Linked DNA regions of Pelosinus sp. IPA-1. The protein of the gene in region 2 binds, or shares a complex with, the protein of the main gene of each other region. Links are inferred from orthologs where the notes say so. Each region holds a gene or a part of one and is shown on either strand. Other genes may lie near its edges.

Region 1 (10,767 bases), on a different replicon or contig from region 2:
GATTTAAGAACATTAACATGCCGGATGTTTTTTTGTTTGGGATTAGCTATTTTTCGTTCTCTACCGTTAACCAGTGAGAGAATTTTATTATTTTTAATCCCAACTACAAGATAAACTTGCATTTGGTCACGTCCGGCAACACTAGTAACAAGTTGCCCCATTGATATATTCACGACTGACACCAGAGCTGCCCCCTATAACTTAGTTAGAATCTCCGGCTTACCATCCGTGATAGCAATTGAATGTTCAAAATGCGCTGAGCGCTTGCCGTCAAGAGTTACAACCGTCCAACCGTCGTCAAGTGTCTTTACTTCATATGTGCCCAGATTGACCATCGGCTCTATGGCCAAGGTCATACCAGCCTTTAATCGTGGACCACGGCCAGGAGCGCCATAATTTGGCACTTGAGGATCTTCATGCATACTCCGTCCAATGCCATGCCCAACATAATCACGCACTACACCAAATCCATGTTGTTCTGCGTGAACCTGAACGGCATGGGAAATGTCGCTTAGACGATTGCCTATGACGGCTTGTTCAATACCCTTATACAAAGACTCTTCTGTAACATCCAAAAGCTTTTGCACTTCAGCATCTACTTCACCAACAGGCACTGTAATCGCGGCATCACCATTGTATCCATTTATTACCGCTCCAATATCAATACTAACATTATCTCCAGTTTTTAACTTTCTTAATCCTGGAATGCCATGTACTACTTCTTCATTTATTGAAGAACAAATGTTTCCTGCAAAACCATGGTATCCCTTAAAAGCAGGGATAGCATCACGGCTTTTAATATATTTTTCGGCGATCTGATCCAGATCTAGCGTAGTAACTCCGGGCTTAACAGCTTTTTTAACTTCAGCTAGTGTTTCAGCCACTATCTTACCTGCATCACGCAAGTAATTGATTTCCCGCTCTGATTTAAGGATGATCATACCTACTCGCCCCTCAAGCTGCGAACTATATCAGAAAATACCTTATCGATCGCTTGACGTCCATCAATTTCGCTATAAAGACCTTTGTCTTGATAGTATTCAATTAATGGCTTCGTCTGACCGTTATATACGGATAAACGCTTTGTAACCGTTTCTTCCGTATCATCAGCACGTTGATATAATTCACCATCGCATTTATCACATTTACCGTCAACTGTAGAAGGATTAAATAATACATGGAAGGTAGCGCCACAACCTTTGCAGATACGACGCCCTGTCATGCGACTAATTAAATCTTCCGTAGGAACAGTGATGTTTACTACACGATCTAGTTTTATTCCGAGTTCAACCAGTGTACCATCTAAAGCGTTCGCTTGTTCAATTGTACGCGGGAACCCATCTAGAATAAAACCTTTATGACAATCGGGTTTAGCCAGTCTTTCTTTTACTATCCCAATAGTGATACTATCAGGTACTAGTTGCCCAGCATCCATACAAGCTTTCGCTTGTTTGCCAAGTTCAGTTCCTTCCTTTACAGCAGCACGAAACATATCGCCTGTTGATATGTGGGGGACTTGAAACTCTGCAACTAATTCAGCCGCCTGTGTACCTTTACCAGCCCCAGGCGGTCCCATTAACAGGATATACATGCGAAGCGACCTCCCTACTTCATAAAGCCTTGATAGTGACGCATTAGAACAATGGCCTCTATTTGCTTCATTGTGTCAAGTGCCACGCCTACCACAATTAAAAGGGCGGTACCGCCAAAATTTAACCCTGGAATATTTGTCACAGCTGCAATAAAGTTGGGCAGTATGGCAATACCTGCAAGAAACACTGAACCTGCAAGGGTGATTCTGGTCATGACTCGATCCAAATAATCAGCAGTCGGTTTACCCGGGCGCAGTCCTGGAATAAAACCACCGTATTTTTTCATGTTCTCTGCCATATCCGATATGTTCAAAGTAACCGCAGTATAGAAATACGTGAAGAAAATAATGAGTAGCGCATACAATGTTGTTTGTAGCGGCGTACCCCACGCAAACCAGCCTGCCACGGTTTTTACCCAGGGAATATCAACAAACTGGGCAATAGTTACTGGAAACATCAGCACGGATGACGCAAAGATTATTGGTATAACTCCCGCCTGATTTACTTTCAGCGGAATGTGAGTAGAGTGACCACCATAGGTTTTACGACCAACTACTCGTTTAGCATATTGTACCGGAATTCTTCGTTGACCTTGTGTAATGGCAATTACCAAAACAATCATGGCCACAGCAATAATTACGAATAACAATACATTGAAGAGATTAATGGTACCTGCGGCAAGATATTGATATAACATATACAAACCATCAGGTAATCTTGATACAATCCCGGCAAAGATAATTAGCGAAATGCCATTACCAATACCTTTTTCAGTAATTTGCTCTCCAAGCCACATTAGGAAAGTAGTTCCTGCTGTAAGTGTCAATGCAATCAATATCGTAGAAGCAATGCCTGGATTAATAATTGCGGCTTTCAGTCCAATTGCCATACCAATTGCCTGAATAAATCCTAGAAGAACGGTGCCGTAACGAGTAATTTGTGTTAACTTTTTACGACCTTCCTCGCCCTCTTTAGACCATTGTTCAAAGGTTGGAACAACAACAGTTATCAGCTGCATAATAATAGAAGCATTAATATAGGGTGTAATACTCATTGCAAAGATAGAAAACTTACTCAATGCTCCACCAGAAAACAAATCTAGTAAACCAAACAGGTTACCACTAGAAAACATTTGTTCAATAACAGAAACATCTACTCCAGGAACTGGAATATGCGTTCCAGCTCTGAATACTAAAAACATGGCTAGGGTAAAAACTACCTTTTGTCTAAGCTCAGTGATCTTTAGTATATTGGACAGAGCAGAAAGCACTTAGACCACCTCAACTTTTCCGCCAGCTGCTATAATTTTTTCTTCAGCTGACTTAGTGAAGCCGTTAGCAATAACAGTAAGTGATTTTGTCAGTTCGCCGTTACCCAAGATACGTACGCCGTCACGAACATTTTTCAATACACCAGTTTCAACTAAAGCTACAGGGTCAACAACTGAACCATTTTCAAAACGATTCAAGTCAGAAATATTTACTTCTGCATAATCTTTTGCAAATTTGTTGTAAAAACCGCGTTTTGGCAATCTACGGTAAAGAGGCATTTGACCGCCTTCAAAACCAGGACGAGTACCGCCGCCAGCGCGAGAATTCTGACCTTTATGACCTTTACCCGATGTTTTGCCAAGACCTGAACCCAAGCCGCGACCAACACGAGTGCGCACTTTCTTTGAACCAGGCGTAGGTGCTAATTCATGCAATTTCATTATTAGCGCCTCCTCTCTAATTAGTCTTGTATTTCTTCAACCGTAACTAAATGCTCCACTTTGCGAACCATGCCGCGGATAACTGGAGTATCTTGTTGCATTACGAAAGTATTTGTTTTCTTAAGCCCCAGAGCCTTTACAGTAGCTCGTTGATCTTCTGGTCTGCCGATCAGGCTTCTGGTAAGAGTGATTTTGAGTGTTGCCATTATAATTCCTCCTTAACCCAAAAGTTCCTGAACGGTTTTACCGCGAAGTGCGGCTACTTCTTCAGCACGTTTCAATTGCTTCAAACCGGTTAAAGTAGCACGTACCATGTTATTAGCATTAGAAGAACCAAGGGATTTAGTTAAGATATCATGAATCCCGGCAAGTTCAAGTACCGCACGTGCTGGACCACCAGCAATAACACCAGTACCTTCTGATGCAGGTTTCATAAATACTTTACCAGCGCCGAATACACCTACAATTTGATGAGGAATAGTGGTGCCTACTAAAGGAACATTAATTAAGTTCTTTTTAGCATCTTCCACACCTTTTCTGATTGCTTCAGGCACTTCACCAGCTTTACCTAAGCCAGCTCCAACGTGACCATTTTCGTCACCAACAACAACTAGCGCACTAAAGGAAAAACGGCGACCGCCTTTTACTACTTTAGCAACCCTGTTTATGAATACAACTTTCTCTTTTAAATCGAGAGTTGTGTAATCAATTCTGGACATTCATTTACCTCCTTTTGCTTAAAATTCCAGCCCTGCTTCACGCGCTGCTTGGGCCAAAGCTGCTACTCTACCATGATAAATATAACCACCACGGTCAAATACCACTTTGTTAATACCTTTTGCTAATGCACGTGTTGCAACTGCTGCACCTACTGCCTTAGCTGCTTCTGTATTACCGCCATATGTTAGGCCTAAATCTTTATCCATAGTACTAGCCGCTACCAAAGTAGTACCAGTAACATCATCAATAACTTGAGCATAAATATGACTTAAGCTACGAAACACATTTAAACGTGGTCTTGCTGCAGTACCTGAAACAAGTTTACGTACACGTAAATGTCGTTTTTGCCTAGCCTCATTCTTAATTCCTTTACGAAGCAAAGTGGTCACTCCTTTCGCTTAAAATCTACTTCTTACCTTTACCGCCTGCTTTACCTACTTTACGGCGAACAACTTCACCTTCATAACGAACGCCTTTACCTTTATAAGGTTCAGGTTGTCTATACTTACGGATTTTAGCTGCTAACGCGCCAACATCTTCTTTATTAATACCAGAAACAACAATTTTGTTTGGAGCAGGAACTTCTAGAGACATGCCAGTAGGAGGCTCAACTTCTAAAGGATGAGAGAAACCTAATGTTAATGCTACTTTGTTACCTACTTTTGCTGCTCTGTAACCAACGCCAACAATTTCAAGAGTTTTTGTGAAACCTTGAGTAACACCAGTTACCATGTTGGACAATAAGGTACGAGTCAAACCATGCAATGATCTATGTTGTTTTTCATCTGAAGGCCTTTTTACAACAAGGGTATTGTCTTCTAGTTCCAATATCATATCTTTATGAATGGCACGAGTCAATTCGCCTTTAGGGCCTTTTACAGATACCAAATTGCCTTCGCCAATCGTAACAGTTACGCCGGCAGGAATAGCAATCGGCATTCTACCGATTCTTGACATATGTGCACCTCCTTAACTACAAAAATTACCAGACGAAAGCTAATACTTCGCCACCAAGTCCATCGCGGCGAGCTTGCTTATCAGTCATAATTCCCTTAGAAGTTGAAATAATTGCAACTCCTAGGCCACCCAATACGCGGGGCATTTGATCTTTTCTTGCATATACACGCAATCCAGGTTTTGAAATACGTTTAATGCCAGTAATTACCTTTTCACGATTAGGTCCATATTTTAAACTTGCTCTTAGCACACCTTGTTTATCATCTTTAACAATTTCAAAATCCTTAATAAAGCCTTCTGCTTTTAGAACTTGAGCAATCGCTTGCTTAATTTTTGAAGCAGGAATTTCTACTTTATCATGATAAACCGAGTTTGCATTACGAATACGAGTAAGCATATCTGCAATTGGATCGGTCATTACCATTTAACATTACCTCCTTCCTGTAATCTACCAGCTAGCCTTAGTTATCCCAGGAATGACACCTTTATAGCTCAATTCCCTAAAACAAATACGGCACATTTCAAATTTACGTAAGTAACCATGTGGACGACCGCAGACCTTACATCTATTGTGCTTACGCACGCTAAACTTAGGTTCGAGCTTCCATTTTTCAATTAATGCTTTCTTGGCCACGAGTGTCCCTCCTTTTACGCACTGAACGGCATGCCCATAAGCTTTAACAGTTCGCGTGCCTCTTCATCCGTTTTCGCAGTGGTTACGATAATAATATCCATACCACGAACTTTATCCACTTTGTCATACTCAATTTCAGGGAATATTAATTGTTCTTTAATCCCCATAGAATAGTTACCACGACCATCAAAAGATTTTGGGCTAACGCCGCGGAAATCGCGAACACGTGGTAATGCAATGTTTAATAGTTTATCTAAAAACTCATACATACGTTGCCCACGCAGGGTAACTTTAGCGCCGATTGGCATACCTTCACGGACTTTAAATGCAGCAATTGATTTTTTTGCACGAGTTACTACTGGTTTTTGACCGGCAATAATCGTCATATCATTGATTGCAACATCTAGGACTTTAGGATTGCTAACTGCTTCTCCTACGCCCATATTTAAAACCACTTTTTCAATTTTAGGAATTTCCATAATGTTTTTGTAACCAAATTTTTCCATTAACGCTTTGGCTACTTCATCACTATACTTTTCTTTCATTCTGGACAAGTGTAGTTACCTCCTTTCTGCGTGATTATTTATCAATAACTTCGCCACATTTTTTACAAGTACGAACGAATGCTCCACTTGCAAGAGACGTTTTTTTAATGCGTGTTGGTTTATCGCAAGCAGGGCACACCAGCATAACTTTTGCTGAATGTAACGGAGCTTCTTTTACGATAATTCCGCCTTGAGGCAAGTTTTGTGAAGGTTTTGTATGACGTTTTACTGTATTAAGACCTTCCACTACAACTTTACTCTTTTTCGGCAATGCTTGGATTACTTTGCCTGATTTTCCTTTATCTTTACCAGACAAAATAACAATTTTATCGCCTTTTTTGACGTGTAATTTTTTCGCTTCTGACATTCCGGATACCTCCTAACTTAGATTACTTCCGGCGCCAGCGAGATAATCTTCATAAAATCTTTCTCACGCAGTTCTCTCGCTACTGGCCCAAATATACGAGTCCCTCTAGGGCTTTTATCTTCCTTAATAATAACTGCGGCATTCTCATCAAAGCGGATGTAAGAACCATCAGGGCGACGTAAGCCTTTTCTTGAACGAACTACTACGGCTTTTACTACATCACCTTTTTTAACTGCACCGCCTGGAGAAGCAGCTTTTACTGCTGCAACAATAACATCACCAATGTTAGCATATCTACGGTAAGAACCGCCTAATGCCCTGATGCACATGATTTGTTTCGCACCGCTGTTATCAGCAACATTAAGGATTGTTTGTTGTTGAATCATCCTGTTCCCTCCTTATCGAGGTTAGAGGTCCGAGGTTCAATTTTTCGAACTGCGAACTCCAAACCTCACTTATTTAGCTCTTTCAATAACTTCCACAACTCTCCAGCGCTTATCTTTAGACAGCGGACGAGTTTCCATGATCTCTACAATATCGCCAATATGACTATCATTGTTTTCATCATGAGCTTTAAATTTAACAGTCTTCTTTATTGATTTCTTATAAAGAGGATGTTGTTCCAAACGTTCAATAGCTACAACGATGGTTTTATCCATTTTATCGCTAATTACTTTACCTATTTTAACCTTACGGTCATTTCTTTCACTCACGTCCAATTAGCCTCCTTCCGTTCTTACTTACTATTAACGGCTTTATTACTTAAGAACGTTTATTAGAACGCTACGCTTGTTTCATTTCTTGTTCGCGCTGAATTGTCTTAACTCTAGCAATACTCTTTTTAACTTCTTTAATCCGCATAGGATTTTCCAACTGACCAGTAGCTAGTTGAAATCTGAGGTTAAATAATTCTTCTTTAAGTACAGCTATTTTCTGGTTAAGTTCAGTTGCGTTCATTTCACGGAAATCTTTAACCTTCATGTACTTCACCACCCACTTCTTCTTGCGGTTCAGCAACAGCTTCCCGTTTAACAAACTTTGTTTTAATAGGAAGTTTATGAGCAGCTAAGCGCATAGCTTCTTTAGCCACTTCTTCGCTAACGCCATCCATTTCAAACATTACACGACCTGGTTTAACGACTGCTACCCAGTATTCGGTTGAACCTTTACCACTACCCATACGAGTTTCAGCAGGTTTTGCTGTAATCGGTTTATCTGGGAATATTTTAATCCAAACTTTACCGCCACGTTTAATGTAGCGAGTCATTGCAATACGAGCAGCCTCAATTTGACGGTTAGTAATCCAAGCTGGTTCTAACGCTGCCAAACCGAACTCGCCATGACTTACGGTATTGCCTCTTTGGGCTTTACCTTTCATACGACCACGGAATTGTTTACGATGTTTCACTCTTTTTGGCAGTAGCATTATTTTTCGCTCCCTTCAACAGCGGCAGCGGCTTTTTTTACTTCTGGCAAAATTTCGCCTTTATAAATCCATACTTTTACGCCAATTAAGCCATAAGTAGTATGAGCTTCAGCTGTACCATAGTCAATGTCAGCTCTAAGAGTGTGAAGAGGAATACTACCTTCGCGGGCAGCTTCACTTCTAGCAATCTCAGCGCCGCCTAAACGACCGCCACACATTACTTTAATACCTTTTGCGCCCATACGCATAGTGCGTTGGATCGATTGCTTCATAGCACGGCGGAAAGCAATACGTCTTTCCAATTGAGCTGCAATATTTTCTGCAACCAATTGAGCATCCATATCTGGTTGTCTAACTTCCGCAATGTTTATATCAACCTGCTTACCAGTAAGCGTTTTTAAGTTCTTTTTCAATTCTTCAATACCGGCGCCACCACGACCAATGATCATACCAGGTTTTGCAGTATGAATAACAACTTTAACACGGTTAGCAGCTCGTTCAATAACTACTTTGGATATACCAGCGGTGAAAGCTTTTGTTTTGATAAATTTACGAATTTTAATATCTTCATGCAAATTATCAGCAAAATCTTTACCAGCATACCACTTAGCATCCCAAGTCTTAATGATCCCAAGGCGTAACCCATGAGGATGAATTTTTTGACCCACTTTGTTTCCCTCCTTCGCTAGTTATCTTTCGTTTACAACAACTGTTACATGACTGCTGCGTTTTAAAATTTTAAAAGCTTGCCCACGTGACCGCGGATGAATACGTTTTAATGTAGGTCCTTGGTCAACATACGCTGCAGAAACGTAAAGTTTGTCGGAATTCATATCAAAATTGTGTTCTGCGTTTGCAATCGCCGATTGGAGTACTTTTAATAATACTTCAGATCCAACTTTTGGCGTATTTTTTAAGATTGCATAAGCTTCACCAATGTTTTTACCACGAATCAAGTCAATAACAACTCGAATTTTACGTGGAGCAATGCGAATGTGTCTTGCAATTGCTTTAGCTTCCATATACTAACCCCCTTCCAGTAACTTTCACCACATTACCGTAATGATGTGGATTTTTCCGAACCAGAATGCCCTTTATATGTGCGAGTAGGTGCAAACTCACCTAGTTTGTGACCTACCATATCTTCAGTAACATAGACAGGTACGTGTTTACGTCCATCATGTACTGCAACGGTATGTCCGACAAAATTAGGAAGAATGGTAGAACTACGCGACCAGGTCTTAATAACTTTCTTTTCACCAGCTGCATTCATTGCATCAATTTTCTTCATCACACTCGGATGAACATAAGGTCCCTTTTTAATTGATCTGGACACTTGATTAGCCTCCCTTCTCTATCCAGTTAGCCCGTAAACTCAGGCTTTAATTACTTCGTACGTCTTTTAACAATCATCTTATTCGATGTTTTATTACGACGAGTTTTAACACCATAAGCATGTTTACCCCAAGGTGTAACAGGATGTTTACGTCCAACTGGGGAATGACCTTCACCACCACCATGTGGATGATCAATCGGATTCATCGCAACACCACGGTTAGCAGGACGAATGCCAAGCCAACGAGAACGACCAGCTTTACCAATTGTAATATTTTCATGTTCCAAGTTACCCACTTGGCCAATGGTTGCTTTACAATTAATATGCACTTTACGTTGTTCACCAGATGGTAATCTTAAAAGTGCATGCTCGCCTTCTTTTGCCATGAGCTGTGCAGATGCACCAGCAGAACGAACCATTTGTCCGCCTTTGCCGATTTTAAGTTCGATATTATGAAGTTGAGTACCTACAGGAATATTTCTGATTGGTAACGCATTACCTACTTTAATATCCGCTTCAGGACCACTCATAACTTTATCGTCAACTTTTAGGCCATTAGGAGCCAAAATGTAACGTTTTTCGCCGTCGGCATAGTGAAGTAGAGCGATGCGAGCAGAACGATTAGGATCATACTCGATAGTAGCTACTTTCGCTACGATTCCGTCTTTATTACGTTTAAAATCAATAATTCTATACAGGCGTTTATGGCCGCCGCCTTGATGTCTAACAGTCATACGACCTTGGTTATTACGGCCAGCATGTTGTTGTAGACGCTCAACTAGCGAACGCTCTGGTTTATCTGCGGTAATTTCTTCAAAATTAGACGCAGTCATAAATCTTCGGCTTGGAGTATAAGGTTTAAAGCTTTTTACTGCCATTGTTGCCCCTCCTTCTTAATAAATTTCAGATTACACACCTTCAAAGAATTCTATATTCTGACCAGGAGCCAGTTTTACAATTGCTTTCTTGTAATCTGGACGCTTACCTTGTGTCTTGCCCATACGTTTGGTTTTACCCATCACACGAACGGTGTGCACAGCTAGTACTTTTACTTTGAAAATTTGTTCTACTGCTTGACGTATTTCAACTTTATTAACTCTCAATGGTACAACGAAAGTATATTTGTTTTCTTCCATCATAGCAGTGGTTTTCTCAGTAACAAGCGGACGAATAAGTACATCGCGCAAATTTTGCATTAGGCTAGCACCTCCTCAATACGGGTGATTGCATCTTTAGTAACAAACACTTTGTCATGATACAAAAGATCGTATACATTTAAACTACTAGCAGCGGGAATTGCTTTAACGCCAGGAATATTTCGTGCTGACTTTTCAACATTTTCCAACATTTCACCAGTAATGATTAAGTTCTTCTTGTTTGTAGTATTAAAACTACTCAACATGTCGATTACATTTTTAGTTTTTGGTGCATCAAAAGCAATGCTGTCTACTACTACCAATTCTCCATCTTGAAGTTTTG
Region 2 (13,302 bases):
TGTCTATAGACAATAGTCAACGTCATTTTATTGTCTATTAACAATATTTTTTTTATATCTTCTATTGTTTGTAGGCAATGTATTAAAGTACAATTATAGAATAGATAAAGGAGGGCATGAATGTGGCGTTTAACTGTCAACAATTCGCTGATTTATTACACCTAGCACTTGGTGATCGATCAATTAATAAATACGGAAATGATAGCGACGTAGACCCAGGTTATATATCTCGTCTCATGCGTTGCAAAACAAAACGTCCTCCAAGTGCAGATATAATTAAAAAACTGGCAAACAAAGCATATAATGATGTAACTGCTGAACAATTTCAAAAGGCTGCCGGATATTTAAACTCGACTGAAGACGCACCAGTTCCACAACAATATTCAGCTGATGAGCAAGCACTCATTGAAAAATATCGTCGTATGAAAGAGCATGAAAAAGATACTATGCACAAAGTTGCTGATACTATCGCTCCTGCTGATGAGCAAGCAGCTACTTTTGCCAAGGGATGTTAGGATAGTACTTAAATTATCGAAGTCATACCGAAGAAATACATAAGCTTATGAGGTGATTAATATCAATACTTTATTTACATTTTTATATTCATTATGTTTTTTAGTTCTAATTGTCTGGTTAATAAAACCTAGTATTTTGGCAAAAAAAGAAGCAGTTGCACCAACCCGTAAAAAGATTTTAAAAATAATGGTTCCCATACTCATAATTTTTTTTATTTTAGTCAGAGTCACAACAGACGATTCTGCTAGACAAACAATCGAGCAACAACAGACTAAACAAACGGAAAATCCTGTTCAAGAAGATAAAAAGAAAATAGAACAACAAGTATTACCCTCTTATGAAGTAGTTAGAATTGAAAAGCGAAGGACTGACTACTTTGTTTATCAAGTTCTTGTCAAAGAACAAGCAAACCGTAAACAACTTGAGCAACTTGGACAAGAAATAGTAAAAGAAGCCAAGAAAAAAGATAACTTCCGCGAACTTACTATCTTCCTAAATGATTCTCCTGAATATATCGATCAAGTAGCAGCTCTAGGGAAAATAGAGTACTCCACTAATGATGATTCCTTTTCTTATGCCATAGAAGAAAAAGACTGGTCAAAGCGTCTTACCCCCGAAGAATTTGAGTTGTGGAAACAATGTAGATCGTCTATTGATAATGAGCGTAAAGTTAATAAAGATATTTATGATAACGATATTATTGAAAAATTTGCAAAACAGCGTAATATCTCAGCAGACAAAATTTTTGATATTTTTTCAAAACAATATAAATGGTTGTATAACACGTAATGAACAATAAAAGACACAGCACTATTCCATCATTTAGAAGAATAGGCTGTGTCTTAATTATAAAAACTGCCTAGTGCGCTAACACCAAGCAGTTTAAGCAATTAACCTAAAGGTCAATCACCATTCATAATTACATTATAACGGATTGACCTTTCATATACAATATGGAAGGATTGACAAATAAATGAGAACAGCATTATACGCTAGATATTCTAGCGATAACCAACGCGAAGAATCTATTACCGCTCAACTTAGAGCAGGAAGGGAGTATTGCAAACATAAGAAATATAAAATTGTGGAAGAATATACTGATGAGGCTTTTTCAGCTAGGACGGATAGCCGCCCTAGCTTTCAGCGAATGATCGCTGATGCTAAAAGAGGTTTATTCGATGTAATTGTATTTCATAAAATAGATCGAAACGCACGAAATGAATATGATTATTATAGATATAAGGCACAATTGCAGGATTTGAATGTAAGATTAGAATATGTAATGCAAAACATAGATGACTCACCCGAAGGAAATATGATGGAGTCTATGCTTGTCGGCATGGCAGCATATTACAGCAGGAATTTATCAGTGGAGGTTAAGAAGGGATTGAGAGAAAATGCATATCAAGCCATACATACTGGCGGCAAACCACCTCTTGGGTATGATGTAGACCCTACAACTAAAAAACTTGTGATAAATGAAGCCGAAGCTAATATTATACGACTTATATTTACCCGCAGAGCTGCGGGATTTCACTACGGTAAAATAATTGACGAACTGAATTTGTTAGGCTATAAAACTAAATTTGGTAACAATTTTGGTAAAAACAGTTTACATGATTTATTTAAAAATAAAAAATATATCGGAACTTTTATTTTCGGGCGCGTTGCTGGTGGTCATAATGAAAAGCGAAATAGCCATAAAGAGTCAGATGCAAAAATTGAAATTCCGAACGCAATCCCTGCAATTATTAGCGAGGATCTTTTTATGCAAGTTCAAAATCGCATGACAGAAGACAAGCATTCACCCGGTTCAGGCAAGGCTAAAGAAATATATACATTATCAGGTCTGGTATATTGTGAATGTGGTGCTAAAATGGCAGGTGGTCGTGTTACTTCTCGCGGCAATGTCTATTCCTATTACCGATGTGACAAGCAACAACGAACTTTAAATAACTGTGGTACAGGTAGAGTAAAAAAAGAAGAACTAGAAAAAATGGTACTAGATAAAATAGAAACTGAAATACTTTCCCCAGATGCTATCCCCCGTTTAACCGAGGTGATTAATGCAGAAATTGAATTGCTCATGAAACAAAGCTCTCAAAAATTATCTCAATTAAAATCTGTAAAAAAAGAACTTGAAACAAAAGTTAGTAAATTATTAGATTTGGCAGAACAAGGTCTGTTTGATGATCTATTAAAAGAACGCTATAAAAATAGTGTCACTCAATTAGAACGAACTAAAGAAGAAATTGCAGAAATAGAACAAGCATCTGCCGCACTATTAACAAAAGAACAAGTGTCTGAAACAATAAATAATCAGGCCCAACTAGAAAAGACTCCTGAAAATATCAGAAGTCTTTGTGAAGTATGGGTTGATAAAATTATAGTTAAAAACGAAGAAATATCCATCAGTCTCCGTTTTGCGTTTGACTGGTGGAGGCGAGGAGAATCGAACTCCTGTCCAAAGGCATCACTACATAGGCTTCTCCGAGCGCATTCTGTATTTTAGATTTCGCCCCATTGACGCTTACAGACAAGCTTCGCTGGCGCTATCTCTTTAAAGTTTCCCAGTTGGTCCGCGGAGAATTAGACCTCAGGTATCCTGCATTGTGACGTCCTAGCCTTCCCCACAGGAAGAGGGACGGTAGAACGTTAGCATTAAGCTGCTAAAGCGTATTCGTTGTTTGCATTTATAACTTTCCACCGTATTGACGGGCTGATGGAATCCCGGCTCGCTACCTATGCCACAACCACCCCTGTCGAAACCATTACGCCCCCGATTTCAACAATATGATCTTAGGCAAGAAATTATCTACGTACGCTTCAACGTATATAATCTCCCTATTTATCATTGTTTATCTATTATATCATATAACTTCTAATTCCACCAACTATAAGTATTACCATTTTTAATTCCATTTTATTTCTTTTCGCAGGAAATTACTTTTAGGAACAGGAATATACTATTTTAAAGGAGATGGTTCTACTGAGTCAACAAAATATCGGTGCATTGTTAGTATTATTTTCAGCTGCTGGGTTTAGCACATTGGCGATTTTTATTAAACTAGCCTTCGCAGCAGGAGCGAATACCCTTACGATACTTACAATGCGCTTTGCCCTCGCATCTCTCTGTTTGTGGATGCTACTAAAATTATTTCATATTTCTCCAAAAGTGAAGATAAAAACAGTACTCAAGCTAGGTTTGATGGGGGCTGTTGGCTATGGGTCAATGTCCTTGTTGTTTGCCGCCTCTCTACAATATTTACCTGCTTCCTTATCAGAGATGCTGCTCTTTACCTATCCTATCTTAGTTAGTATCCTATCCTTCCTCATTGGAGATGAACAATTTAGTTGGCAAAAGGGTCTTGCCCTGGCCATTTGTTTCCTGGGACTCTTTTTTATTTTAGGCGTCTCGCTAGCTGGCATTAGTCATTTGGGTATTATACTGGGTTTAGGCAGCGCAATTATTTACTCTTGCTATATTATTATTGGCAAGCGAGTATTACAAAATGTACATCCATTAGTAGCTACCACCTATGTTTCTACTGCCGCAGCTTTTGCCTTTACTATCTATAGCAGCACTACCAATCAACTTGTTCTTACCCTTCCCTTTCAGGGTTGGTTAGCCTTATTTGGCACAGCTTCTTTTGGCACGATTGTAGGCATTCTAGGATTCTTTGCTGGTCTTAATAAAATTGGGGCAGCAAATGCTTCCATCATTAGTACTGCAGAACCCGTTCTTACTGTTTTATTATCAGTTTTGGTACTAGGGGAACAACTTACCTTCCTCCAATTCCTTGGCGGACTATTGGTCGTTGCTAGCATCTTGCTTTTACAACTATGTACAGAAGATCAGAAAGTAGATAATAGAACCCTAGACGTAGCTTCCTGCCAAACATCCGATCAATAAACCTTTCACCTACAAATAAAAGTCAGGCTCCATAAACGGAGCCTGACTTTTATTCTCTTTGCCGATCACGAAAAGCACGATCAATTTCTCGTTTCGCATCCCGTTCCGCTGCATCCTGACGTTTATCATAATTCTTTTTACCCGTGGCTAAGCCTAATTGCAGTTTTGCCATACCGTGAGTAAAGTATATTTTTAGGGGCACTAATGTATAGCCCTTCTCTTGGGTTTTACCAATCAATTTGTCAATCTCACTGCGATGCATCAAAAGCTTACGTGTGCGCAATGGTTCATGATTAAAGCGGTTTCCTTGGTCATAAGGGCTAATGTGCACATTATGCAGCATAAGCTCTGCTTTTTCAATTCTTGCATAAGCATCTTTAAGATTGGCTTTACCCGCCCGCAAAGACTTTACTTCCGTCCCAGTTAATACCATTCCTGTTTCATAGCTTTCATGGATATGATAATCATGCCTAGCCTTTCTATTTTCCGCAACAATTTTAATACCTGCTGTCGCTTCTTTCAAAATAATCACCTCGATACTACGTTTCTCTTTATTTTTTCTTTGATTTATTACGTTTCGGTTTTGCTCTAGCTACCCCGCCTTTTGGCTTATTACCTCTACTCTTGGTTGTCGATGCCGTTTTTTTGCTAGGACTAAAAGAATCTTTCTTCGGTCCCCGTGAACCTTGACCTTGCGGTCTGGCTCCGCTAGGCCTCCGATTCGCTGCTCGCTCAATCCAAGCACTATTGGCTTCCAGAACAAAATCAATATTACGTTCTTCTGGACTTACCCTAACGAGAATCACTTTAACAGCATCACCTAAACGATATATCTTATGACTGCGTTCGCCAATTAAGGAGTACTGATCTTCAATATATTGATAATAATCGTCTTCCATACTGGATACTCGTACCAGGCCCTCTACTCCATTATCGAGTTCCACAAAAATACCGAAAGCCGTAACACCATTAATGATACCATCAAAATGTTCTCCCACAAACTGAGCCATATACTCTACGGTCTTGAGAGACACTGTTTCACGTTCTGCTTCTGCCGCTGCCCTCTCTCTTTCTGAGGAATGTAAGGCAATTTGTGGCAGCATTGCCGTCAGTTTTTCTTTCCGTTTGGCTGATATATCTCCCGTACTAAAAGTTTCGCGAATTACACGGTGAACAATTAAGTCCGGATAGCGACGAATCGGTGATGTAAAATGGGTATAATAAGTCGCTGCCAAACCAAAATGGCCTAAATTTTGCGATTCATATCTAGCTTGCTTCAAAGAACGTAACATAACGGTACTAATAATGCGTTCTTCTGGCCGACCTGAAATGCGGCTTAAAATTTTCTGTAGGGCACTAGGTTGTACTTCATCTACCTTTGCTAAACTTTGTCCAAAGTTATGTAATAAGTTATTTAACTTAACCATTTTTTCCGAGTCTGGTTCTTCATGTACGCGAAACACGAAAGGAACCTTTAACTTGTGCATATGTTCTGCTACTGTTTCATTGGCAACCAGCATAAACTCTTCAATGATTGATTCCGCCAAACTGCGAACGCGTTTGACAATTTCAATTGGTTTACCCGTTTCATCTAGTTTTACTTTTAGTTCAGGAAAATCAAAATCAATTGCCCCTCGGCGCATACGGCGATCTCGTAGGATACGGCACAAACGTTCCATATTTTCTAATTGGCTTAACAATTCTTGATTTTCACTGATTAACTCTTCATCATGCTCTACTAAGATCTTTCGCACTACCGTATAAGAAAACCGCTTCTTTACCCGAATGACACTAGGGAAGAGTTCGTACTTCACCACTTGTCCTTGATGATTTACTTCCATGTGAGCAGACATTGCCAGTCTATCTTCTCCCGCATTAAGACTGCAGATGCCATTTGATAGGCGACGTGGCAGCATAGGGAGTACCCGGTCTACTAAATATACACTGGTTCCTCGCTCACGGGCTTCTTTATCGAGTACTGTATTTTCTCGTACGTAGTGACTTACATCCGCAATATACACTCCGAGAAGATAATTTCCATTTTTTAATCGTTCAACATATACCCCATCATCCAAATCTTTCGCATCTTCTCCGTCGATGGTCATAATTGGCAAGTGGCGTAAATCTCTGCGACCTGCAATTTCATCTTCACTAATGGTGTCAGGAGCCGTCTCCGCTGCCTGTTCTACTTCAGGCGGAAAATCAATAGGGAGATTATGTCTCTTGATAATTGATAAAATCTCAATACCCGTATCCCCGGTATTACCCAGCACTTCAATTATTTTACCTTCTGCACTTCGTTTCTTTTCTGGCCATTTGGTAATTTCCACTACAACTTTCGTGCCACTTTTTACGATGGTCTTTCCATCTTTCGGAACAAAAATATCCTGCCCCAAACGAAGATCATCTGGAGTTACGAAACCAAAATTACGACTAGCCTCATAAGTCCCAACGATACGAGGGTTGGCCCGTTGCACAATACGAATTATTTCTCCGTCCCGAGACTTGCCCTGCCCACTTTGGCAATGTACACGAGCGACAACTCGATCATGATGCATCGCACTCATCATTCCATCTGGGGGAATAAAAACATCAGTTTCTTCGGGTGATTTTACTTTTTCAGGAATGACAAAGCCATACCCTTTATTACTTGCACTTAATTTACCCACTACCAAATTCATACGTTCAGGTACACCATACTTGTCATAGCGAGTTTTTATAATATCTGCATTGTTTTCTAGCTCTTCAATAACTTTCCAGAGTTCCCCCAGCTCCGTACCCTTTAATTCCATTTGCTCTGCTAATTCTTCCGCCGTTAACGGTTTGTAAGCCTCTGTCTTCATAAATTCTAGGATTCTATTTTTCAGTATCATCATGATGTGTATCCTCCACAACTGCAACGGTGGCTTTACCTTCTGCGGTAACAGTCCCGTCAGGCAGTGTCATTTTTCCCCTTACCTCATATAGCTTGCCACGTTGGGATTGGATTGCTGCTCTTATGGTAAGTTTCTCTCCGATTGGTGTTGGCTCTCGAAACCGTACTTCCAAACGAGCTGTCACAGCGGTGAAGCCTTTCGCATAAAGATAACGTACCATAACTTCATCCAGTATGGTGCTAATAAGTCCGCCATGCATAATACCATCATAGCTCTGGTGCTCTGGGCCTGCTATAAAGGTTGTACTGTAGCTATCCTCATCTTCGATAAATTCCAATTTTAAGCCGATAGGATTATCCTTACCACATGCAAAGCACCACTGATTGCTTTCATCCATTCCAATCACTCCGATCCTTATTTTAGCACTCTGTTATTCTGGAGGGCAGAATCCAATCTGCAACTTCTTCAAATACCTGTTCCCGTTCAACATCTAATGTTATAATGTGTCCAGACTTCTCTAGCCAAATTATCTTTTTATCTTTACTGCCTACTTTATCATAGATATGACTTGCACTCTTTGGCTCTACAGTATGTTCAAAGCGAGCCTGCATAATAAGCAATGGAATTGTTATTTTCGGCAAAAGTGTATCCACATGCTGAATCAAATCAAGTAAACTGCTTAAACTACTCAAAGGAGTTGCATTATAACCCGCCGAATAGTTAGGTTTAATACCAGAATACACCCTGCGTTTTTTTGGTACAAATTCACGGAATACACGATACACAGGCAGCATGTCCAAACGTTTATCTACAATATAAATCGGCGTGCTTAACGACACGAGGCAATCAACTGGATACTCTGACCCTAACTTTAACGCCAGTAGCCCTCCCATTGATAATCCTACCACAGCTATATATTTACATAATGACTTTAGTATATGATAACCATCTTCTACCCCAGCATACCAATGGGACCACCTTGTTTTAGACATTTCCTCTACCGTTGCCCCATGCCCACAAAGTCGTGGAGCTAAGACAGTATAACCTTTTTGATGTAAATACTCACCGAGAAGGCGAACTTCTCCAGGTGAACCAGTAAAACCATGTATTAACAAAACGCCCTGCTCACCGCCGGGTAAAAAAAACGGTTCTGCTCCTTCCATTATGGCCAAAAAGCAAACCCCCTAATAAATGCTATTATTACAATTATACCATTTTAAAGAATAAAAATTCTATATACCACAAATAAAACTTGATTTCTGTTAATCTACCTTATCAATAGCAATAGAAGCAGGAGAAAAAGATATTTTCGTCGAAATATTTATTGTAATTTTATTTCATAATTATATAATTTTTTGGCGATAATTTTCACATTTTATAATAATTCAACTCACTATATTACGTTTTTCAAATAGAGGAGGAAGAATGATGCAAATTTTAGAGCAAGTACTAACGGCCAACAAGGACTTTGTCGGGAACTTATCCGATGAATTTATTTATCATTATGCGGTAACTGATAAATTACCAAAACGTCAACTGGCCATTTTCACTTGTATGGACACTAGATTGGTAGATTTCTTGGAACCGGCAATGGGAATCAAGCATGGCGAAGCAAAAGTAATAAAAAATGCAGGTAATTCTGTAACAGGTCCCTTTGAGGCAACAATCCGCAGTCTAATTGTTGGTATTTTTGAGTTAGGTGTTAAAGAGGTAATTGTCATCGGTCACTTAGATTGTGGTGTATCTCATACGACATCAAAAAAGCTTACTGAAAAAATGCTTAAGCGGGGAATTTCGCCAGATGCAATCAAGATGGTAGAAAAAGAATTAGAAGACTGGTTAGATGATTTTCACCAACCTATAGATAATGTGGAAAAGGTGGTCATCAAAATTCGCAGCAATCCACTTATTCCTAAGGATGTACCTATACATGGATTGATGTTTAACCCTCATACAGGGGAACTTAAAGTGGTAGTAGACGGTTATAAGTCTGCAGTTGCAAATGACTAGCTGTACTTCTTGAACTAAGAAAATACTACTATAAGAAAAACGCTACGCGTCCTTTTTGAACCACAAAGACGTAAAGGTCACAAAGGGGTTCTATCCATCTCATTCCCATCATCTTTGTGTGCCGCGATAGCGGCATTGTGTCTTTGTGGTTCAATCTTTTTAACTAGAAACTTATAAATTCTGATACCATAAGAAAAGACTTGGCTTAGGCCAAGTCCTCAGACGCAGGCAGAAGCCTTAGTCGTTCTTACTTGGAATCAAGGAAGTGTTAACCTTTCTGATTCCGTAAAAAAGGTCATTCATCCTTAAGATGAATGACCTTTTCTCTTATGAAAATAACAAGGGAGCAATGATTAAAGATATGGTACCAGCAACTTTGATGAGAGGATTCATCGCTGGACCAGAGGTATCCTTAAAGGGATCGCCGACCGTATCACCGATAACAGCTGCAGCATGGGCAGGTGTTCCTTTGCCTCCATGCCTTCCTGTTTCAATATACTTTTTCGCGTTATCCCAAGCACCACCTGCATTCGCCATAAATAAGGCTAGCAATACACCAGTAGCTGTTGCGCCAGCAAGAAAACCAGCCAAAGCCTTTGCCCCCATAGTAAAGCCAACCAAGAGAGGCATGCCTACTGCAAAGATCCCCGGCATCAACATTTCTTTAATAGCGGCTTTAGTACTGATATCTACACAGGCTGCATAATCAGGCCGACCAGTACCTTCCATGATGCCAGGAATTTCCCGAAACTGGCGACGAACCTCTGCAATCATTTCAAAAGCAGCTTTTCCTACTGCTTCCATCGTCATAGCACATACTAAAAACGGCAAAGTAGCGCCAAGAAATATACCAATAATAACGGTAGGTTCTGTCAAATTAATGACCAAATGTCCGTTAACCAATAATTCTGATAACTTTGGATTTTTAGCAACTTCTTCGCCAAAGGCAGTAAAGAGAGCTAAAGCTGTTAAAGCAGCGGAACCAATGGCAAACCCTTTGGCAATGGCCGCTGTCGTATTGCCTACTGCATCTAACTTATCTGTAGTCTTACGAACTTCTGGGCCTAGTTCTGCCATTTCGGCAATCCCCCCGGCATTATCTGCAACAGGTCCAAAAGAATCTACTGCTACTACCATGCCAGCAGTGCATAACATCCCCATGGCTGCCATAGCAATCCCATAAATGCCCGCCTGACTAAAAGCTACCCAAATGGCTACAGAAAACACAACCATAGGAATCGCTGTACTCTTAAGACCAGTGGCAACACCGGCAATAATATTCGTTGCTGCACCAGTTTGACACGCTTCGGCAATACGCTGGGTCGGCGGTTTATCACTTGAAGTATAATATTCCGTAATCATACCAACCAATACATTGACCACCAAGCCTGCAACAATGGCGACAAAAATGCCAAATCCTTTGTTGCCAAAAACCATGGTCGACAAACCATAAGCCATAATCGCGGTCAAAAGATTTGTGCCCCATAGGCCTCGATTCAACGCAGCCTGTGGATCTCCATCTTCCCCTGTTCTTACTAAGAAAATACTGACAATCGCAGCAAATATTCCAGCAGCACCGATCAGCAAAGGAAACAACACACCATTCACACCATATAAGGTATTACCGATTAACATGGCAGCGATGGCAGTTGCCCCATAAGATTCAAACAAGTCGGCCCCCATACCTGCTGTATCACCTACATTATCCCCAACATTATCGGCAATAACAGCTGGATTGCGAGGATCGTCTTCGGGAATTCCAGCCTCTATTTTACCAACTAAATCGGCTCCCACATCCGCGGCTTTGGTAAAGATACCACCGCCAATACGGGCAAAAAATGCAATAGCGCTAGCACCAAAAGCGAAACTATTGATAACAACAGGATCACGAAATAATATGTATAGTACGGAAACGCCTAATAAACCAAGACCGACAACTGACATACCCATAACTGCTCCAGCTCTAAAAGAGACACTTAATGCCTTATTGAGACTATGACGAGCAGCTTCTGTTGTACGAGCGTTGGCCTTGGTTGTTGAAGTCATTCCCACATAACCAGCGATTGCTGAAGATACAGCACCTACTAAAAAGGATATCGCTAATTTATAGCCATCAACAAAAAATAAAACGGCAAAAATAATGACAGTAAAAGGAATTAGCGTCTTATACTGTCGATTTAGATAAGCCATTGCCCCTTCAAAAATAGCTTGGGACAATTCCTGCATTTTTTCATTACCAGAACTTTCACTAAGCACACTTTTCATAAAATATGCTGCGAATAGTAGTGCTACTATTCCAGCGATCGGTGCAACATACAATAAGTCCATTATAACGTCTCCTCCTATGTTGAACTTTATGTTCGTCATTTAATAAAGGCCTCTGCTACATGGTTTGCTTAATACATACTTACATTGTACTGCTTTAGTTTTTTCTACAAAATCTTGTGCATGCTCCGGTATAAGCTACTTTAATGCATTATTTTTACTAACGTCAAAGTGACAATAGCAAATAAAGCTCCTAAAAACATGGTTATTTTGGATAAGGCAGCATCTAGACCTTTTTTCTGACCACCTAATACACTATCAGACCCACCACCGATAGATCCAGCTAGTCCTCCTCCTTTACCTGATTGCAAAACAACAACAGCAATCAAGGCAACAGAGATAATGGCTTCTACAATCATTAAAAATGTAACCAATTTTATTAAAGCCCCCTTATACTCTTAGTTGTTTTATTGTATCATAATCAAAATGAAATTGACAATATTTTAGCCACTTTTTATTTAAACTTCCAGTATTTTGAATACAAAATTTTATTTTCATCTTATTTTATGATTTATGAACAAAAAAAATACCGTTATGCAGTAGTATAGGCTACTTGTCATTCGGTATTTTTTATATGTTTTACCCCCTCATATTTCCATACCTACTTTGATGACCTGACAAAGTCGTTTTGTTCCCATTTCAATGAATTCGGCTCCATGCTCGATACATTCTTCTAATGTCATCGGACATGGAACTGTACTCATCAATCCATCTATCCCCTGCTTTAATACATCCTCATATCCTTGCCCTAAACCACCAGAAAGACAGATAGTAGAAACATTGTATTTCTTAGCCAATTTAGCTACCCCTACTGGCGCTTTGCCGAAAGCAGTTTGAAAATCCGTTCGCCCCTCTCCAGTGATAACCAGCTGAGCAGATTTAACTAACGATTCAAATCCAGTCGTCTCCAAAACAATTTCTACACCGGGCCTAAGAACTGCATTGGTAAAAAACAAAAGACCTGCACCAAGGCCACCGGCAGCACCTGCACCAGGGTGCTCTGCTATATTTTTACCAGTTGCTTCTCCCACTTTACTGGCGAAATTCTTCAACGCCGCATCAAGCTCAATCACCATTTCGGGACTTGCCCCTTTCTGCGGGCCGTATACAGCTGTTGCTCCCTTCGGTCCACACAAAGGATTATCCACATCACAAGCAACGATAATTACTGTACTACCAAGCCGTGCATCCATATCACTGAGATCAACTTTATTCAATTTCGCTAGCGCGGCTCCTCCAAAAGATAACTCTTGTCCATCAGCATCTAAAAATTTCCCGCCTAAAGCTTGTGCCATGCCGCAACCACCATCATTCGTTGCACTGCCACCAATACCGATTATGATTTTTTTCAGTCCTCTGTCAAGAGCTGCCTTTATCAATTGACCTGTTCCGTAGGTGGTTGTAACCCGTGGGTTCCTCTTTTCATTTGGAACAAGGGGTAAGCCGGATGCCGCTGCCATTTCAATCACCGCCGTTTTACCATCCCCCAAAATACCCCAATAGGATGATATTGTACACCCAAGTGGATCAACTACATCTTGGTATATTATCTGTCCATTCGTAGCCGTCACAAGAGCTTCTACTGTTCCCTCGCCACCATCTGCAATTGGTACCTTAACCACTTCTGCCTCAGGAAACACAGCTTTAATTCCTTTCTCCATG

The links.
Region 1: the proteins of secG (region 2) and secY are in contact, whole or in part, in a crystal structure (PDB 5AWW), measured with the Thermus thermophilus proteins. The link is inferred for Pelosinus sp. IPA-1 from one-to-one orthologs. Residues at the interface, in WP_223903268.1 of Thermus thermophilus: Tyr5, Ile9, Tyr12, Leu13, Ala16, Leu19, Val20, Val23, Leu24, Gln26, Glu27, Pro28, Gln30, Gly31, Ala32, Asp34, Leu35, Met36, Gly37, Gly38, Ser39, Ala40, Asp41, Leu42, Phe43, Ala45, Arg46, Val48, Tyr53, Thr56; in WP_096411648.1 of Thermus thermophilus: Leu14, Gln16, Arg17, Phe20, Ile34, Pro35, Pro37, Ile72, Arg108, Arg109, Asn112, Gln113, Arg116, Ile117, Ile120, Pro145, Gly146, Trp147, Phe152, Phe155, Val156, Val159, Thr160, Val162, Ala163, Gly164, Ala166, Leu167, Trp170, Glu173.

Annotation. Positions count from the first base shown.
Region 1 is NZ_BSVC01000013.1:1,876-12,642, reverse strand. Bases 735-3,697 are described here. They hold secY (preprotein translocase subunit SecY), read right to left. Parts: upstream 2,863-3,697; coding sequence 1,606-2,862; downstream 735-1,605. Other genes in these bases: rpsE (30S ribosomal protein S5), read right to left, coding at 3,522-3,697; rpmD (50S ribosomal protein L30), read right to left, coding at 3,324-3,509; rplO (50S ribosomal protein L15), read right to left, coding at 2,863-3,303; QSJ81_RS23600 (adenylate kinase), read right to left, coding at 944-1,591; map (type I methionyl aminopeptidase), read right to left, coding at 735-941. In the rest of the region: QSJ81_RS23610 (KOW domain-containing RNA-binding protein), read right to left, coding at 1-182; more of map, read right to left, coding at 195-734; more of rpsE, read right to left, coding at 3,698-4,022; rplR (50S ribosomal protein L18), read right to left, coding at 4,041-4,403; rplF (50S ribosomal protein L6), read right to left, coding at 4,429-4,980; rpsH (30S ribosomal protein S8), read right to left, coding at 5,006-5,404; QSJ81_RS23560 (type Z 30S ribosomal protein S14), read right to left, coding at 5,429-5,614; rplE (50S ribosomal protein L5), read right to left, coding at 5,629-6,168; rplX (50S ribosomal protein L24), read right to left, coding at 6,194-6,526; rplN (50S ribosomal protein L14), read right to left, coding at 6,544-6,912; rpsQ (30S ribosomal protein S17), read right to left, coding at 6,982-7,239; rpmC (50S ribosomal protein L29), read right to left, coding at 7,310-7,507; rplP (50S ribosomal protein L16), read right to left, coding at 7,497-7,952; rpsC (30S ribosomal protein S3), read right to left, coding at 7,952-8,620; rplV (50S ribosomal protein L22), read right to left, coding at 8,642-8,974; rpsS (30S ribosomal protein S19), read right to left, coding at 9,007-9,288; and 3 more genes. UniProt on the Bacillus subtilis protein: The central subunit of the protein translocation channel SecYEG. Consists of two halves formed by TMs 1-5 and 6-10.
Region 2 is NZ_BSVC01000008.1:71,782-85,083, reverse strand. The notes cover bases 10,400-13,302. They hold secG (preprotein translocase subunit SecG), read right to left. Parts: upstream 12,015-13,302; coding sequence 11,784-12,014; downstream 10,400-11,783. Other genes in these bases: QSJ81_RS19170 (glycerate kinase), read right to left, coding at 12,228-13,302; QSJ81_RS19180 (sodium-translocating pyrophosphatase), read right to left, coding at 10,400-11,643. In the rest of the region: QSJ81_RS19225 (hypothetical protein), read left to right, coding at 123-515; QSJ81_RS19220 (hypothetical protein), read left to right, coding at 568-1,305; QSJ81_RS19210 (DMT family transporter), read left to right, coding at 3,497-4,429; SsrA-binding protein SmpB, read right to left, coding at 4,479-4,952; rnr (ribonuclease R), read right to left, coding at 4,981-7,305; QSJ81_RS19195 (PaaI family thioesterase), read right to left, coding at 7,286-7,702; QSJ81_RS19190 (alpha/beta hydrolase), read right to left, coding at 7,725-8,468; QSJ81_RS19185 (beta-class carbonic anhydrase), read left to right, coding at 8,734-9,315; more of QSJ81_RS19180, read right to left, coding at 9,643-10,399. UniProt on the Bacillus subtilis protein: Involved in protein export. Participates in an early event of protein translocation.